DNA from 2 places in the Lelliottia sp. CFBP8978 genome. Region 1 is predicted to be linked to the other one. Evidence: predicted binding sites of a transcription regulator. Region 1 holds the regulator's gene; the other holds the start of a gene.

Region 1 (8,214 bases):
TGGATTATGCGCCAGATGCGCCAGCTTGGCGGGGAAGGATTTATGACGAGAAATAAATTGTATTAGATGAGGACTTAGTCCTCATCAAAGCCGGCATTAAACAGCGCGACGACCGCTTCCAGCGCTTCGACCTCTTGCGGACCCGTCGCTTCGACTTCAATCTGTCGGCCTTTGGCGGAATCCAGCATCAACAAAGCGATGACGCTATTGGCTTCGGCTTCGGTGCCTTCGTCGTTTCGCAGCAGCACTTCTGCATCAAATCCCTGCATCAGTTCAAACAGTTTCATCGCCGGGCGTGCGTGCATGCCCAGCTTGTTGGTGATTTCAACGGTATGTTTTACGGTCATGTTTTACGTTTTTCCAGCGTGCGATGACGAGACTGAACGTTTTTACCGCGTGAGCGGAAATAATCGGCCAGCTGTTCGGCAATATACACCGAACGATGTTTACCACCGGTACACCCAATCGCGACGGTCAGATAGCTGCGGTTGTTGGTTTCCAGCATAGGTAACCATAGCTCAAGGTAGCTTCGCGTCTGGTAAATAAAATTGTGAACTTCTGTGTGTCTGTCGAGGAATGCGGCGACGGGCTTGTCCAGACCGGTCATTGGACGCAGTTTCGGGTCCCAGTGCGGATTGGGCAGGAAGCGCACGTCGAAAACATAATCCGCATCAATCGGAATACCGTGTTTGAAACCAAAGGATTCGAACACCATGGTCAGCTCGCGCTCGCGTTTACCCAGCAGGCGTGTGCGCAGCATTTCTGCCAGTTCATGAACGGACATTTCGGAGGTATCGACGATCAAATCCGCACGGGAACGCAGCGGTTCCAGCAAATCGCTCTCTTCATCGATGGCGCTCTCCAGCGATAAATTCTTGCTGGAAAGAGGGTGCAGACGACGGGTATCGCTGTAGCGGCGGATCAGGGTATTGCGATCGGCATCAAGGAACAGCAGCTGAGGCGTAAAGGTCTCAGGCAGACTGTTCATCGCCTGTTCAAAGATCTCCGGGGATTCCGGCATGTTGCGCACGTCGATACTTACCGCAGCAGAAATTTGCCTGTCGGCCAGCGTACGCGCCAGGTCGGGCAGCAGTACCACCGGAAGGTTATCTACGCAGTAAAATCCCATATCTTCGAGCGCCCGGAGAGCAACGGATTTTCCCGAACCCGAACGACCGCTGACGATCATCAGCACCATGTTCCGTTTCTCCTCACGACGACAGATGTGAAGGCTATCTCCTGGTTACGCATCATCGTGATGGCCTTCCGCTTCGGTGATAATTTGATACAGCTCCTCATCACTTTGGGCTGCGCGCAGGCGGCGGCAAATCGTTTTATCCGCCAGACGTTTAGCGACCAGCGAAAGCGTATGCAAATGGGTTTTCGTCTGGTCAGCGGGCACCAGCAGAGCAAACAGCAGATCCACAGGCTGATTATCAATCGCATCAAAGGCGATAGGCGTTTCGAGCTGCACGAAAACACCAACGGCACGTAAGGTGTCTTCTTCCAGTTTGCCATGCGGAATGGCAATGCCGTTGCCGATACCGGTACTGCCCATTTTTTCGCGGGTCAGAATCGCTTCAAACACCACCTGGGGCGGCAGGCCTAACTGTTTTGCGGCCAGTTCACTGATGATTTCCAGAGCACGTTTTTTGCTCTGACAGTGAACGCCACTGCGGGTACATTCCTGGTTAAGGACATTACTCAATTGAAGAGCCGAATCGTTGTTCATCATAATTTCACCTAAGCGCTAACCGTACAAATGGCCTGTTGTGTTTCACAACAGGCCGTCCTGCACCCGTTAACTGCCCGGACAATTAGTGTTGTTTCAGTTTATCTTTATGTTTATTAAGCTGTCGTGCCAGCTTGTCAATCAAGCCGTCGATAGCCGCGTACATGTCTTGCCCTTCCGCACTGGCATGGATTTCACCCCCGTTGATGTGCAGGGTTGCGTCCGAGATATGAGTCACTTTCTCCACTTTTAACACAATGTAGACCTGATTGATCCTCTCGAAATATTGCTCCAGCTTAGCGAATTTTGTATTCACAAAATCGCGTAACGCTTCGGTGATTTCGACGTTGTGTCCTGTGATGTTGAGCTGCATAGTGTCTTCCTTATCGGTTGTGTCAAACCAGTTGTTTACGCTGGTTAGACGGCGGAATGGATAAAGACTCTCGATACTTCGCAACAGTACGACGTGCCACCATAATACCCTGGTCGGACAGCATGGTGGTTAACTTACTGTCACTCAGTGGCTTCGCGGGATTTTCCGCGGCGATCAACTTCTTCACCAGTGCGCGGATCGCCGTTGACGAGGCTTCGCCGCCGCCCTCGGTATTCACATGGCTGGAGAAGAAATACTTAAGCTCAAAAATACCGCGCGGACTGTGCAGATACTTCTGCGTGGTCACGCGGGAGATAGTGGATTCATGCATCTCGACGGCCTGGGCAATATCGGCCAGCACCATCGGTTTCATAAACTCGTCACCTTTTTCAAAAAAGGCCTGCTGCTGCTCAACAATGCAGCGGCTGACGCGCAGTAATGTATCATTGCGGCTCTCCAGGCTTTTTATCAGCCATCGCGCTTCCTGAAGATTGCTACGAATATACTGGTTGTCGGAATCATTGCGCACACTGGTGCACATAGAGGCGTATTGCTGATTGATTTGCAGGCGGGGAATGCTGTCGGAATTGAGCTCAACGCTCCAGCGGCCGTTATGCTTTCTCACCAATACGTCAGGAATAACGTATTCGGGTTCGCTGGTCTGGATCGATTGCCCAGGGCGCGGATCGAGCGATTGAATCAGATTGACCGCTTCTTTCAGCACATCTTCTTTGAGCCGGGTCACGCGCATTAGCGTTCGGAAATCGTGGTTCGCCAGCAGATCGAGGTGATCGCTAATGATCAAGCGTGCTTCATCGATCCAGGGAGTCTCTTTCGCGAATTGCGAAAGCTGGATCAGCAGGCAGTCGCGCAGATCTTTCGCCGCAACGCCAACAGGATCAAAGCGCTGAATGCGTTTAAGTACGGCTTCTATTTCATCAAGATCGACTTCGCCATCACCGATGCTTTCGAGGATATCGTCCAGCGATACGGTCAAATAGCCGGTGTCGTCAACCGCATCGACAATCGAGGTTGCGATCGCGCGATCGGTTTCGGTAAAAGGCGTCAGCTCTACCTGCCACATCAGGTAATCCTGAAGCGACTGCGTGGTTTCACCCTGATAAACCGGTAACTCGTCATCCTGATAGTCGGCACGCGTCCCGGACGGCGTTCCGGCGGTGTAGATTTCATCCCAGCTGGCATCTAACGGCAGCTCATCCGGCATCTCTTTTTGTTCAAGAGCGTCAGCCGTATCGAGCGCTTCAGTATCCTGTTTTTCCTGGGTATCTACCTCGTCATGAAGATCGGTTTGCTCCAGCAGCGGGTTGCTATCCAGGGCTTGCTGGAGTTCCTGCTGGAGTTCTAACGTGGACAGTTGCAACAGACGAATCGCCTGTTGTAGCTGTGGCGTCATTGCCAACTGCTGGCTGAGCCTTAATTGCAAACCTTGCTTCATGTTCAGAGCGTTTTTCTCCGGTTATACCCGTCATACTTCAAACTGCATGTGCGGTGACTGCGCTCACTCATCCCAGCCACTTACTGAGGTAAGCTCCAGGGACTCACTTATTTGCCGTCTGCCTGCCGCTCGACTTATTCAAAGTATATGCGTGACTTAACCTCTACCCTATCAGAGTCTGAAGTCTTCCCCAAGGTACACGCGCTTCACTTGCTCATCTTCAAGGATTTGCTGTGGGGTTCCGTGGGCGATTAAATGGCCCTGGCTGACGATATAAGCGCGTTCGCAGACGGCCAGTGTTTCACGCACGTTGTGGTCCGTGATGAGGACACCGAGGCCGCTGTCGCGCAGATGCTCGATAATACGTTTGATGTCGATAACAGAAATCGGGTCGACGCCTGCAAATGGCTCATCCAGAAGAATAAATTTCGGATTTGCTGCAAGAGCGCGGGCGATCTCTACGCGGCGGCGTTCACCACCGGAAAGCGACTGGCCCATGCTGTCGCGCAGATGCTCAATATGGAACTCTTCCATCAGCTCATTAGCACGATCCTGGCGCTGTTCGGCGGTCAAATCGTCACGGATTTGCAGAACAGCCATCAGATTGTCGAACACGCTCAGGCGGCGGAAAATAGAGGCTTCCTGCGGCAGGTAGCCAATTCCACGACGCGCGCGGGCGTGCAGCGGCAGAATACTGATGTCTTCGTCATCAATGATAATGTTACCGGCATCGCGCGCGACAATCCCGACCACCATGTAGAAGGTGGTTGTTTTGCCCGCGCCGTTAGGACCCAACAGGCCAACGATTTCGCCGGATTTGACGGTCAGACTGACATCTTCCACTACGCGACGGCCTTTGTAGGCTTTGGCGAGGTTCTTTGCAGTTAATGTTGCCATAACGAATTAGTTACTCTTTTTCTGTGCCGGAGCCTGGTCTTTGCCTTTGTCCTGCAGCTGAGACGGAACCAGAACGGTGGTGACGCGCTTGCCTTTCTCGCTGGAAGCCTGCATTTTTTGCTCTTTCACCAGGTAAGTGATTTTGTCACCGGTGATGTTGCTGTCCAGCTGCTCCAGATAGGCATTGCCGGTCAGAATGACCAGATCCTTCGCCAGTTCATAGTGCATATGAGACGCACGGCCTTTCACTGGCTTACCGTTGTCCTGCATCTGGTAGAAGGTGGCAGGATTGCCGTAGCCATCAATGATCTCTTTGCCTTGCTCGCCGCCCGGACGGGTGACAACCACTTTGTCGGCATTGATTTTGATTGTGCCCTGAGTCATCACAACATTGCCCGTGAAGGTCACAACGTTGCCCTGCATATCAAGCGACTGAGTATCAGATTCGATATGAATGGGCTGCTCAGTATCGCCCGTCACAGCAAGCGCAGGGAGACTGGCGGCCAGCAGCGCGCTGGCGATGATAAAATTAAGGCTGAGTTTGTTTGTTTTGAATTTCATAGGAGGTTCTAACCTTTTCAATCAGCTCGGCGTTTTTGCTGCGTAAGTTTCCGCGCATTCTCAGACCGCTGGAATTAAATGTTGTCCCGTATAACGTGACCAGATCTTGTGAAGTGACATCCTGGGTGACCAGGTTGATCTGGGCATTATCCGTCGTAATTTTGCGCAGTTGAGAGTCAGCGGTCAGAGCGTTGACTTCAACATGACCATACAGATAAAGCATACGGTCATTCGTCAATTTTGCTCTGTCAGATTTAATCGACCACGTCGGCACTTTGTTGGTATCAAATGTGGTCATGACCGGCTGAGTAAACCACGAGATACCTTCCTCGGAAAAATATTCAACATGCTGGGCGATCAGGCGATAATTCAGGGCACCTTCCGGGCTGTAAACCACCGTGTCGCTGTGATCGCTCTTGTATGTTGGATCGCTCGCATTGGTCACATCGGCTGGCGCGTCGTCCTGGTCTGCGAGATTCACACCAATCAGCACCAGTACGGCCAGTGAAAGCAGAATGATAACCCAACGTCTGGTTTTACTCATATCGATTGCCCTTTGGCCTCATCAAGCTTGCCCTGCGCCAGCAATAACAGGTCGCACACCTCACGCACGGCACCGCGGCCACCGTTGATCCGGGTGACATAGTCAGCGCGCGGGATCAGCAGCGGATGCGCATCGGCAACGGCGATACTCAACCCCACCTCTGCCATAACCGGCCAGTCAATAAGATCGTCGCCAACATAGGCAACATTTTCAGGGGAAATAGCCAGTTTCGCCAGTAAATCCCGGAAGGCCACTCGTTTGTCTGATTGGCCCTGATAAAGATGGGTAATACCCAACGTCGCACAGCGATCTTCTACCAGTTTAGCCTTACGTCCGGTGATGATTGCCACTTCGATGCCTGAAGTGAGCGCACAACGAATGCCATAGCCGTCGCGTACGTTAAACGCTTTCAGCTCTTCGCCATTGTTGCCCATAAAAATCAAACCATCGGACAGTACACCGTCGACGTCCAAAATCAGCAGACGAACGTTTTCCGCCTGCGCCATTATTTGCGTGCTTACCGGACCATAACAGGTTGCAAGGGATGCACCCGCATTACTCATTGTCTTATCCTTCATTACACTACGCCTGCGCGCAGGAGATCATGCATATGTACCACACCCAGCAGTTGGTCGCCATCTGCAACCATGGCCGAGGTAATATGACGGGACTGCATCAGGTTTAAAACTTCCACCGCCAGCGTACCCGGACGCACCCGGATCCCGCCTGGCGTCATGACGTCAGCAATACCTAAATGGCGTACGTCAACGCCCATATCAAATACGCGGCGTAAATCACCGTCGGTGAATATGCCTTCGATCTTCATCTGTTCGTCGCAAATCACCGTCATGCCGAGATTTTTACGAGTGATTTCCAGCAAGGCATCCCGCAGTGAGGCCTCTTTGCTGACGTGGGGAATTTCCTCCCCGGTGTGCATTATATCGTTAACCCGCAGTAACAGTTTACGTCCCAACGCACCGCCTGGGTGTGAAAGGGCGAAATCTTCCGGGGTAAAACCGCGGGCTTCAAGCAGCGCAACGGCCAGGGCATCACCCATGACCAGCGCAGCAGTGGTGCTGGAGGTCGGTGCCAGGCCAAGCGGGCAAGCCTCTTTTGGCACTTTCACGCACAAATGAATATCGGCCGCCCGGGCCATGCTGCTTTCCGGGCGACTGGTCATGCATATGAGCTGAACCTGTAGCCGCTTCAGCACGGGGATGAGGGCCAGGATCTCGTTGGACTCACCGGAGTTGGAGAGTGCAATAACGACATCCTGCGGCGTCACCATCCCCAGGTCGCCATGAGCGGCTTCACCCGGATGGACAAAAAATGATGGGGTTCCGGTGCTGGCGAAAGTCGCGGCCATTTTACGGCCAATGTGACCCGATTTCCCCATGCCCATCACCACAACTTTGCCCGCGCAAGAGAATATTTTCGCACACGCCTGGCTAAAATCCTGATTAATGTATTGATCTAACTGCGCCAGACCTTCACGTTCAATCTCCAGAACTTCTTTGCCTGCTTTCTGAAAGTCAAAATCCGGCTGCAATTCTAATGGCGACATAATGCGTTTCCGATTACCCAGAGAGAAGAGGCGATAGCCAGTAAAGCATCGCCATCCATACGATAAATCCACCCGTCAGCAGGGCGCCTGTTCCTTTGCCTGTTTGCTGTTTTCGCCGCCAGCAGAGCAGGGCGAAAATAACGCTGACTAACAGCATCACACCGTAATCGCGGGAGAAGGCCAGTGGGTTAAATGCTCCTGGCGCAATCAGTGCGGGTAAACCCATGACGATAGCGATGTTGAAGATGTTCGAGCCAATGATATTGCCAATCGCAATATCATCTTCACCTTTCCGTGCCCCCGCTAACGCGGTAGCCAGTTCCGGCAAACTGGTGCCGATAGCAATCACCGTCAGGCCAATCGTCAGCTCGCTCATAGCGAAGTAATTTGCCAGCACGGTGGCGTTATCAATCACCATTCTGGTGGCCATCGGCATGATGATCAGCGCCACCCCCAGCCATAGCAGCGCAACGGGCAGGGTGCCTTCCCGTGGCAGCTCTGCAACTTGTTCCCGCGTCAGGCTGTCGTTACCCTGTTTTTCCGCCAGACGAGCAATTTTTACGATATAGATAAGCCAAATGATCGCCAGCGCCAGTAATAAAATTCCGTCGTCGATCGTCAGTTGCCCATCATAAAGTACATAGCCCGCAAGCAGGGTAACAATTAACATTAGCGGCAATTCGCGGCGCAGAACATCAGAATGCACGCGAAATGGATGCAGTAGCGCCGCAAGGCCAAGGATCAGTAAAATATTGACAATATTAGAGCCAATTGCCGTCCCAATAGCGAGATCGATCTGACCGTTGAGCGACGCGGAAACGGAGACAATAATTTCCGGAAGCGATGTTCCGACGCTAACCACCGTCATTCCGATGATCAGAGGCGGCATGCCAAAGAGCCTGCAAAGGATTGATGCTGCGAAAACCAAACGGTCAGCACTGTAGACCACCAGAAGTAAACCAATTATTAACAGTGCCGTTGCTAAAAGCATCAAAAATCCTTTATTCAGGTATACTCGCCGGTCCACCGAGAATGAATCTCTGGCGCGGCACGTAGTCTGAAGTCGTAACGAATTCCTAATTTTGAC
Region 2 (8,214 bases), 510 kb from region 1:
GCGTTTTACCCATTACGCGGCCCCAGCGGGTTTCCACGCCGATGATGCCGACAATAATTTCCGGCGGCACGCCGTAAACCTGCCATGCACGCGTTAACGCATCTTCATACTGATTCCAGAACGCCACACCATTTTGCACGTTATCAGGGGTGATAAACTGTTTGCGATAGCGGAGCCATGCGCCGTTTGGCCCCGTCGGCGCCTGTGCGGTAGGCGCCTGTCTGTCCATCAGACGCAACACGTAATCCAGCCGTTTTGCCTGCGACAAAATCTCCTGCAACTGCTGCCTGTTAAAACCATGCTTGCTCACCATCTTATCAATGAACTGTTCAGCAGCGGGGTTGTTAGCGAAATCGCCTCCCATTTGCATCACATTGTGCTGCGGCTCCAGCAGAAAACCGCCGGAAGGCGCACCAGCCGTCTGTTGAACTTCCTCTGTTTTCGGTTTGCTGCTGCAGGCAGCAAGCATAATCAGCGCGGGTAAGAGCGCTGCATAACGACGCTTGACCATGAGACATCCATTTAACGAATTCGATAAGTGGCAAGTATGGTAAAGCATCCCCGACACCTCAAGGAAGCGGTTCTGTGGCCGTAAGCAAAATCTTTCATCATTCCTCATGATGAGGAGTAACAGAATGCACTATCATGGGCGAATTCACCCTTCTGTTGTTCTGCCATGACCAGAAGAGAAAGGAATCATAACCGGAGATAAAGATGAGTGATTTTCTGCTAAACACAGGCCGTCAGACATTATTGCTGGAGCTGCAGGAAGCCAGCCGCCTGCCGGAAAGACTGGGCGAGGATTTTGTTCGTGCGGCGAATACGATTATCCAGTGCGAAGGCAAAGTCATTGTTGCCGGTATCGGCAAGTCCGGTCATATCGGTAAAAAAATTGCCGCCACGCTTGCCAGCACCGGTACCCCGGCATTCTTCGTTCACCCGGCAGAAGCCCTGCACGGCGATCTGGGGATGATTGAAAGCCGCGATGTCATGCTGTTTATCTCCTATTCTGGCTCGGCAAAAGAACTGGATTTAATTATTCCGCGCCTGCAGGAAAAATCGGTCGCCCTGCTGGCGATGACCGGCAAATCCCGTTCGCCACTTGCGCTGGCAGCCAAAGCCACGCTGGATATTTCAGTCGAGCGCGAAGCCTGTCCGATGCATCTCGCCCCCACTTCCAGCACCGTCAACACCCTGATGATGGGCGATGCGCTGGCGATGGCCGTCATGCAGGCACGCGGCTTTAACGAAGAGGACTTTGCCCGTTCTCATCCGGCGGGTGCGCTGGGCGCGCGTCTGCTCAATAAAGTGCATCACCTGATGCGCACTGATGATGCCATTCCGCAGGTGAAACTCGATACCAGCGTCATGGACGCCATGCTCGAACTGAGCCGTACCGGGTTAGGACTGGTCGCCGTGTGTGATGATAAGGGCCTGGTGAAAGGGGTCTTTACCGACGGCGACCTGCGCCGCTGGCTGGTTGGCGGCGGCAAGCTCGAAGCCATTGTCAGTGAGGCCATGACCACTGGCGGCCTGACGCTCAACGCCGACAGCCGCGCCATTGAAGCCAAAGAGGTGCTGATGAAACGCAAAATCACCGCCGCTCCGGTAGTGGACAACAGCGGTAAGCTTTGCGGCGCTATCAACCTGCAGGATTTTTACCAGGCCGGCATTATCTAGCCCTTCAGACCCAGACGCTTCGCCAGCCGGTGCAGGTTGGCGACGTCTGTCTCCAGCGCCCGCGCACACGCCGCCCAGCTGCCGTTATGGTGTTCCAGCGCGCGGGTAATCATCTGCCGTTGAAATGCTTCCGTTGCTTCACGCAGGTTTTCGTTGGCGATTGCAGGCGCTTGCCGGGTCACTACCGCTGGCGCATCGTCATGCAGTGCAAAATGACGCGCATGGATCACCACTTCATCACCGGTTCGCGCCGCGCGCGCCAGGACCACCGCGCGGTGAATCGCATGTTCCAGCTCGCGCACATTTCCCGGCCAGCCGTAACTGAGCAGATGATGACGGGCCCCTGGGCTAAGGACCACGCGCGATAATCCCATCTTGAGCCGGCACTGTTCGCAGAAATAGCCCGCCAGCAGCACAACATCTTCACCACGCTCACGCAGCGGCGGTACGGAGAGCGGAAACACGCTTAAACGATGGAACAGGTCGGCGCGGAAATTCCCGGCCAGCACCTCCTCGCGCAGATCGCGGTTCGTGGCCGCCAGCACGCGGACATCGACCCGCAGGTTGCGGTCATCACCCACTCGCTGAATATCGCCGTACTGCAGTACGCGCAGCAGCTTGGCCTGTAACGCCAGCGACAGCTCGCCAATTTCATCAAGGAACAGCGTGCCGTTATCGGCCATTTCAAACTTACCGCTACGGTTGCTGATCGCCCCCGTAAACGCCCCTTTGACATGCCCGAACAATTCGCTTTCTGCCACGCTCTCCGGCAGCGCGGCGCAGTTCAGATACACCAGCGGATTCACGGCGCGCGGCGAGCCTTCATGAATGGCCTTCGCCACCAGCTCTTTTCCGGTGCCCGTTTCGCCGCTGATTAAAACGTTAAGGTCGGAAGCCGCAACGATCTCGATCTCTTTTTTCAGCTGCGCCATTCCCGGCGACAGGCCGATCATTTCCGTGTGCGCCACCTGCTCAAAGGCAGTAGGCGTGCCCGGCAAAATATTCTGGCTTTCAAGTTGCTCAATCAGCAACGCGTTATTTAGCGCGCCGGAAGCCAGCGCAGCAATCAGGCGTAACTCTTCATCGCTAAAGGTATCGAACTGATCGGGCAACAGGCCGTCGAGCGTCAGCGCGCCAATCAGGTTTTGTCCGGCAAATAGCGGCAGGCCAATACAGGCGTGCACTTTCAGGCTCTCTTGCCCCGGAATCAAACCATCATAGGGGTCGGGCAAATCGCTGTCGGCCGGGAAACGGACGACGTCTCCCGCACGGGCAATCGTTTCGAGGCGCGGATGCCCCTCCAGCGTAAACCGCCGCCCCAGGACATCCTGAGCCAGCCCGTCGATCGCCAGCGGAATAAATTGTCGCCCTTCGTAGCGCAGCAGCGCTGACGCATCGCAATCCAGCACATGGCGCAGCGTGGAGATCAGCCGCTGGAAACGATCCTGATGGCCGATACCGGTCTGTAACTCAATGGCAATCTTCGCCAGCACGTCTACGGAAAAACTCATGTTCGCCTCACTGTCATTTTGACAATACACAATGTCATATTGACAACAAACAGTACAGTCATATTGACTACTCATTTTGGGTGAATATTTTTAAATATACATAAAATCAATAATTTAAAAGTTGGCACGTAACTTGATATAGCAAAAACATCTTTTTTTAAAACACCGTGTTCATTAGAGGTTGCTATGTCTATTCTGGTTAAAAATAACATTCATTGGGTTGGCCAACGTGACTGGGAAGTGCGTGACTTTCACGGCACCGAATATAAAACGCTGCGCGGCAGCAGCTATAACAGCTATCTCATCCGTGAAGGCAAAAATGTGCTGATCGATACCGTCGATCATAAATTCAGCCGTGAGTTCGTGCAGAACCTGCGCAGCGAAATCGATCTGGCGGATATTGATTACATCATTATTAACCATGCGGAAGAAGATCATGCCGGCGCACTGACCGAACTGATGTCGCATATTCCGGATACCCCGATTTACTGCACCACTAACGCTATCGACTCCATTAACGGTCACCATCACCATCCTGAATGGAATTTCCACACCGTAAAAACCGGTGACTCGCTGGATATCGGTAACGGCAAACAGCTGATCTTCGTAGAAACGCCGATGCTGCACTGGCCGGACAGCATGATGACTTACATGACTGGCGATGCGGTGCTGTTCAGTAACGACGCCTTTGGCCAGCACTACTGCGACGAACGTCTGTTCAACGACGAAGTCGATCAAACTGAGCTGTTCGAACAGTGCCAACGCTACTACGCCAATATCCTGACGCCGTTCAGCCGCCTGGTGACGCCAAAAATCACAGAGATCCTCGGCTTCAACCTGCCGGTCGATATGATTGCCACCTCTCACGGTGTGGTATGGCGCGAAAACCCAACCCAAATCGTTGAGCTGTATCTGAAATGGGCGGCGGATTATCAGGAAGATCGCATCACGCTGTTCTATGACACCATGTCCAACAACACCCGCATGATGGCCGATGCAATTGCCCAAGGCATCAACGAAGTTGACCCGAACGTGGCGGTGAAAATCTTCAACGTGGCGCGCAGTGATAAAAACGAAATTCTGACCAACGTCTTCCGCTCCAAAGGTGTGCTGGTGGGGACCTCCACGATGAACAACGTGATGATGCCGAAGATTGCCGGTCTGGTCGAAGAGATGACCGGCCTGCGCTTCCGTAACAAACGCGCCAGCGCCTTTGGTTCGCATGGCTGGAGCGGTGGCGCAGTGGACCGTCTCTCCACCCGACTGCAGGATGCCGGTTTCGAAATGTCGTTGAGCCTGAAGGCGAAATGGCGTCCGGATATCGACGCACTGGAAATCTGCCGCCAGCATGGCCGTGATATCGCTCGTCAGTGGGCGCTCGCTCCGCTTCCGCAAGCCGCAGTCAGCGAAACAGCGCAGCCAGAAGCCGCGGCTAGCGCCACCGTTGCCACAGCCGATCTGGGTCCTTGCATGCAGTGCAGCGTTTGCCAGTGGATCTACGATCCCGAACTCGGCGAACCGCTGCAGGACGTCGCACCCGGCACGCCGTGGAGTGAAGTACCAGATAATTTCCTCTGCCCGGAATGTTCACTTGGTAAAGACGTGTTCGACGAACTGGCATCGGAGGCAAAATGAGCCACGGTATTGTCATCATCGGCTCGGGCTTTGCCGCCCGCCAGCTGGTCAAAAATATCCGCAAACAAGATACGACGGTTCCGCTAACGCTCATCGCCGCTGACAGCATGGACGAGTACAACAAACCGGACTTAAGCCATGTTATAAGCCAGAATCAGCGCGCCGGCGATCTCACCCGCCAGACAGCGGGGGAATTTGCTGAACAATATCATCTGCGCCTGTTTCCGCATACCTGGATCACGGATATCGACGCCAGTGCGCATGTCGTAAAAAGTAAAGATAAAACATGGCAGTACGATAAGCTGGTACTGGCAACGGGGGCTTCAGCGTTTGTGCCGCCGGTTGAAGGCCGTGAACTGATGCTGACCCTGAACAGCCAGCAAGAGTATCAGGCCAGTGAAACCACGCTGCGCGATGCGCAGCGGGTCATGATCGTCGGGGGCGGATTGATTGGCACCGAGCTGGCAATGGATTTCTGCCGCGCCGGAAAATCAGTAACGCTGGTCGATCACGCCGCCAGTCTGCTCTCTGCCTTAATGCCGGCAGAAGTAAGCAGTCGCTTACAGCATCGCCTGACGGATATGGGCGTTCATCTGGTGCTGAAATCGCAGCTGCAGAGTCTGACGAAAATGGGTAACAGCATCTGCGCCATGCTCGATCGCAATCGTTGTGTTGAGGTAGATGTGGTTGTCGCTGCAACAGGTCTGCGCCCGGAAACGACGCTGGCGCATCGCGCCGGGGCTGAAACCCAGCGGGGTGTGAAAGTGGACAGCTATCTGCAAACCACGCAGCCCGATATTTTTGCTCTGGGTGACTGCGCAGAAATTAACGGCCAGGTCCTGCCGTTCCTGCAACCTATCCAGCTGAGCGCCATGTATCTGGCTAAAAATCTGCTCGGTGCCAGCGCGCCGCTGAAGCTGCCAGCCATGCTGGTGAAGGTCAAAACACCAGAACTGCCGCTGCATCTCGCAGGTGAAACGCAACGACAGGATTTAAACTGGCAAATCGCGATTGAACCCCAGGGAATGGTCGCCAAAGGCGTCGATAATGACGGTCAACTGCGCGCCTTTGTGGTCAGCGAAGATCGGATGAAGGAGGCTTTTGCCCTGCTGAAATCGTTAACAATTTAACCCTCACTCTCTTGCCACGCTTACTTAACCTTAGGATTTTTTTATCCGCAGCCCCGATGTCCCGGGGCTTTTTTTTGCGCATCACATTCACTAAATAAATACATATAAGATAAATCATCAATTAATATCCTTTTTTGATTACTCACATCAATGTTTGAGATAGCGGAGTATTTTTTTGGACTCATTACCGCTTTATCAATTCCCGCTAAAAAAGTATTTCTAATTAGCCCGCGATATCGACATCGAATTTTATTCACTTAACGCCAGCCACAGATAAATATCGCGTATATCGCTTAAAAGCAAACGCCCGCTACTCCATATAATGGGGAATGAATAAAAACTCCAGATATCATCTGATGTGAACGCAAATATAAAGGAATTTATCTTTAATAAGTATATTTATTTGAAGGATGAGTTCGTTTACTGGAAATAGCCAGCCATCATGGTTTGCGCCTGTGCCTGCAACGTCCTGATTGCTCTGAAACACCTGCGCGAGTTGAACAAAAAGATGAATCTGCAAATGATAAACGGATAAATAATTGTGAATCCGGCATTTCCGGGACCATTATTTATCGCGCCAGATAATGCCCCTCCCACTCAATAAAAATTAATTTCTCCATTAACAGACCAGCCAAAAAATGACCGCGAGCAAAACCTGAAATGAAAATCGTCGTGCATATCTCTTCATTTACAGTCAGATAGCGTGTATTCGCGCGGCGGCCACCACCGCCTGTCCAAAGGAGATTGCCCCGTCGCCCGCAGGCAGATGAGAGGGAAAAAGAAGTTGATAATCAGCCAGGTAATATTGCAGCCGCGCGCGCAGCACGCTGTTATGCATCACGCCACCGCTAAAGCATAACGTCCGCAGAGAGAGCCGTCGGGCGTGATGGCGCATTAACTCCGCCAGCCCTTTTGCCAGCGCATCGTGGAATGCCCACGCGCGCTCGCACGGCTGTGCCTGCCAGTCGAGCCACTGCTGCCAGAACAGGGGCATAACCAGCGTATTATTTTCGACAGGAAGCGTCACCGGATGGTGAATCCCTGGGCATTGCGCAGCGAGGGCTTCCAGTTTGCAGGCGGCCTCGCCTTCATAACTTTGCCGCTCCGGGGCGATATTCAGCGCGCAGGCCACGGCATCGAACAGACGTCCGCAGGAAGAGGCCAGCGGCGCGTTGATCCCCCGCTCAATGGCTGTCGCCAGCAGCGGCCACTGTTGTTGCTGCACGGCGCGGGTTTCCGCGCGCGCTTGCCAGTCAGGAATAAATGCCAGGCATTGCGCCAGCAGATTGCGCCAGGGTTGTCTCGCCGCCAGATCGCCTCCGGGCAGCGCCACCGCGGGCAAGCCCCCCAGATGCTCACATTCGCGATAGTTGACCCGCAAACATTCACCGCCCCACAGCTTTCCCTTCTCTCCCATTCCGATACCGTCCAGCACCAGCGCGATCGCATCGCCTGCATCCAGCGCCCAGCCGTTTTCAGCCAGGCTGCTTGCTGCATGCGCGTGGTGATGCAACACTGTCTCTTTAGGCAGAGCCAGTTCATTGGCCCACTGTGCCGAGCGATAGCCGGGATGAGCGTCCGTCACGATCCGCTGTGGATTGAAATCATACATTTGCTGAATCACCGACAGCGCCCCGCGCCACTGACTTTCGACGCCATCGTCGCTGAGATCGCCAAAGTGCTGACTCAACACCGCCTGTTCACCGCGTACCAGACAAAAGGTGTTTTTCATCTCGGCCCCCAGGCAAAGCATGGGAGGAATATCGGTAAATCCGGCGGGTAACGCGAGGGTATCAGGCACATATCCCCGCGCGCGCCGCATCATTGCGCCCTCTGCATCCACCACGGAATCATCCATTCGTTGCAGAATCTCGCGGTTATGCAGCAAAAATCCGTCAGCAATATCGCGCAGCTCATCCAGCGCTTGCGCATTGTCGAGCGCTGGCGGTTTGCCGCTGAGATTGCCGGAGGTCATGACCAGCGGCCGGGCAACGTCGTCCATCAGCAAATGTTGCAGCGGATTGGACGCCAGCATCACGCCAATAGTCTCCAGACCCGGAGCTATGCCCGGTGGCAAGGCGGGCAACACTCTTTTTGGCGTGAGCACAATCGGCGCTGCGGGGGATTGCAGTCGCTGCACAATCGCAGGGGGAAGGCCATCGGGATGGACGAGCATCACGGCCAGCGGCTTTGTCGGGCGCTGTTTACGCTCGCGTAAGCGGGCAATGGCCTGGTCATTTAGTGCATCGCAGGCCAGA

Evidence for each region. Region 1 encodes sigma-54, which starts transcription at its own class of promoters, with help from an activator protein. Its sites were predicted from a motif close to GTTGGCACANNTTTCGCTNT; they were not measured.
Region 2: the regulator sigma-54 is predicted to act here: its motif matches at 3,312-3,331, upstream of norV (anaerobic nitric oxide reductase flavorubredoxin).

Annotation. Positions count from the first base shown of each region.
Region 1 is NZ_CM188253.1:3,898,482-3,906,695, reverse strand. Features, by position in the region: gene mtgA (monofunctional biosynthetic peptidoglycan transglycosylase) at 1-66, shown strand, start outside; gene npr (PTS phosphocarrier protein NPr) at 75-347, opposite strand; gene rapZ (RNase adapter RapZ) at 344-1,198, opposite strand; gene ptsN (PTS IIA-like nitrogen regulatory protein PtsN) at 1,244-1,735, opposite strand; gene hpf (ribosome hibernation promoting factor) at 1,818-2,105, opposite strand; gene rpoN (RNA polymerase factor sigma-54) at 2,128-3,561, opposite strand; gene lptB (LPS export ABC transporter ATP-binding protein) at 3,733-4,458, opposite strand; gene lptA (lipopolysaccharide ABC transporter substrate-binding protein LptA) at 4,465-5,019, opposite strand; gene lptC (LPS export ABC transporter periplasmic protein LptC) at 4,988-5,563, opposite strand; gene kdsC (3-deoxy-manno-octulosonate-8-phosphatase KdsC) at 5,560-6,126, opposite strand; gene kdsD (arabinose-5-phosphate isomerase KdsD) at 6,141-7,127, opposite strand; gene SOM82_RS18285 (calcium/sodium antiporter) at 7,141-8,118, opposite strand.
Region 2 is NZ_CM188253.1:3,384,302-3,392,515, forward strand. Features, by position in the region: gene mltB (lytic murein transglycosylase B) at 1-511, opposite strand, end outside; gene gutQ (arabinose-5-phosphate isomerase GutQ) at 715-1,680, shown strand; gene norR (nitric oxide reductase transcriptional regulator NorR) at 1,677-3,191, opposite strand; gene norV (anaerobic nitric oxide reductase flavorubredoxin) at 3,378-4,826, shown strand; gene norW (NADH:flavorubredoxin reductase NorW) at 4,823-5,956, shown strand; gene hypF (carbamoyltransferase HypF) at 6,651-8,214, opposite strand, start outside.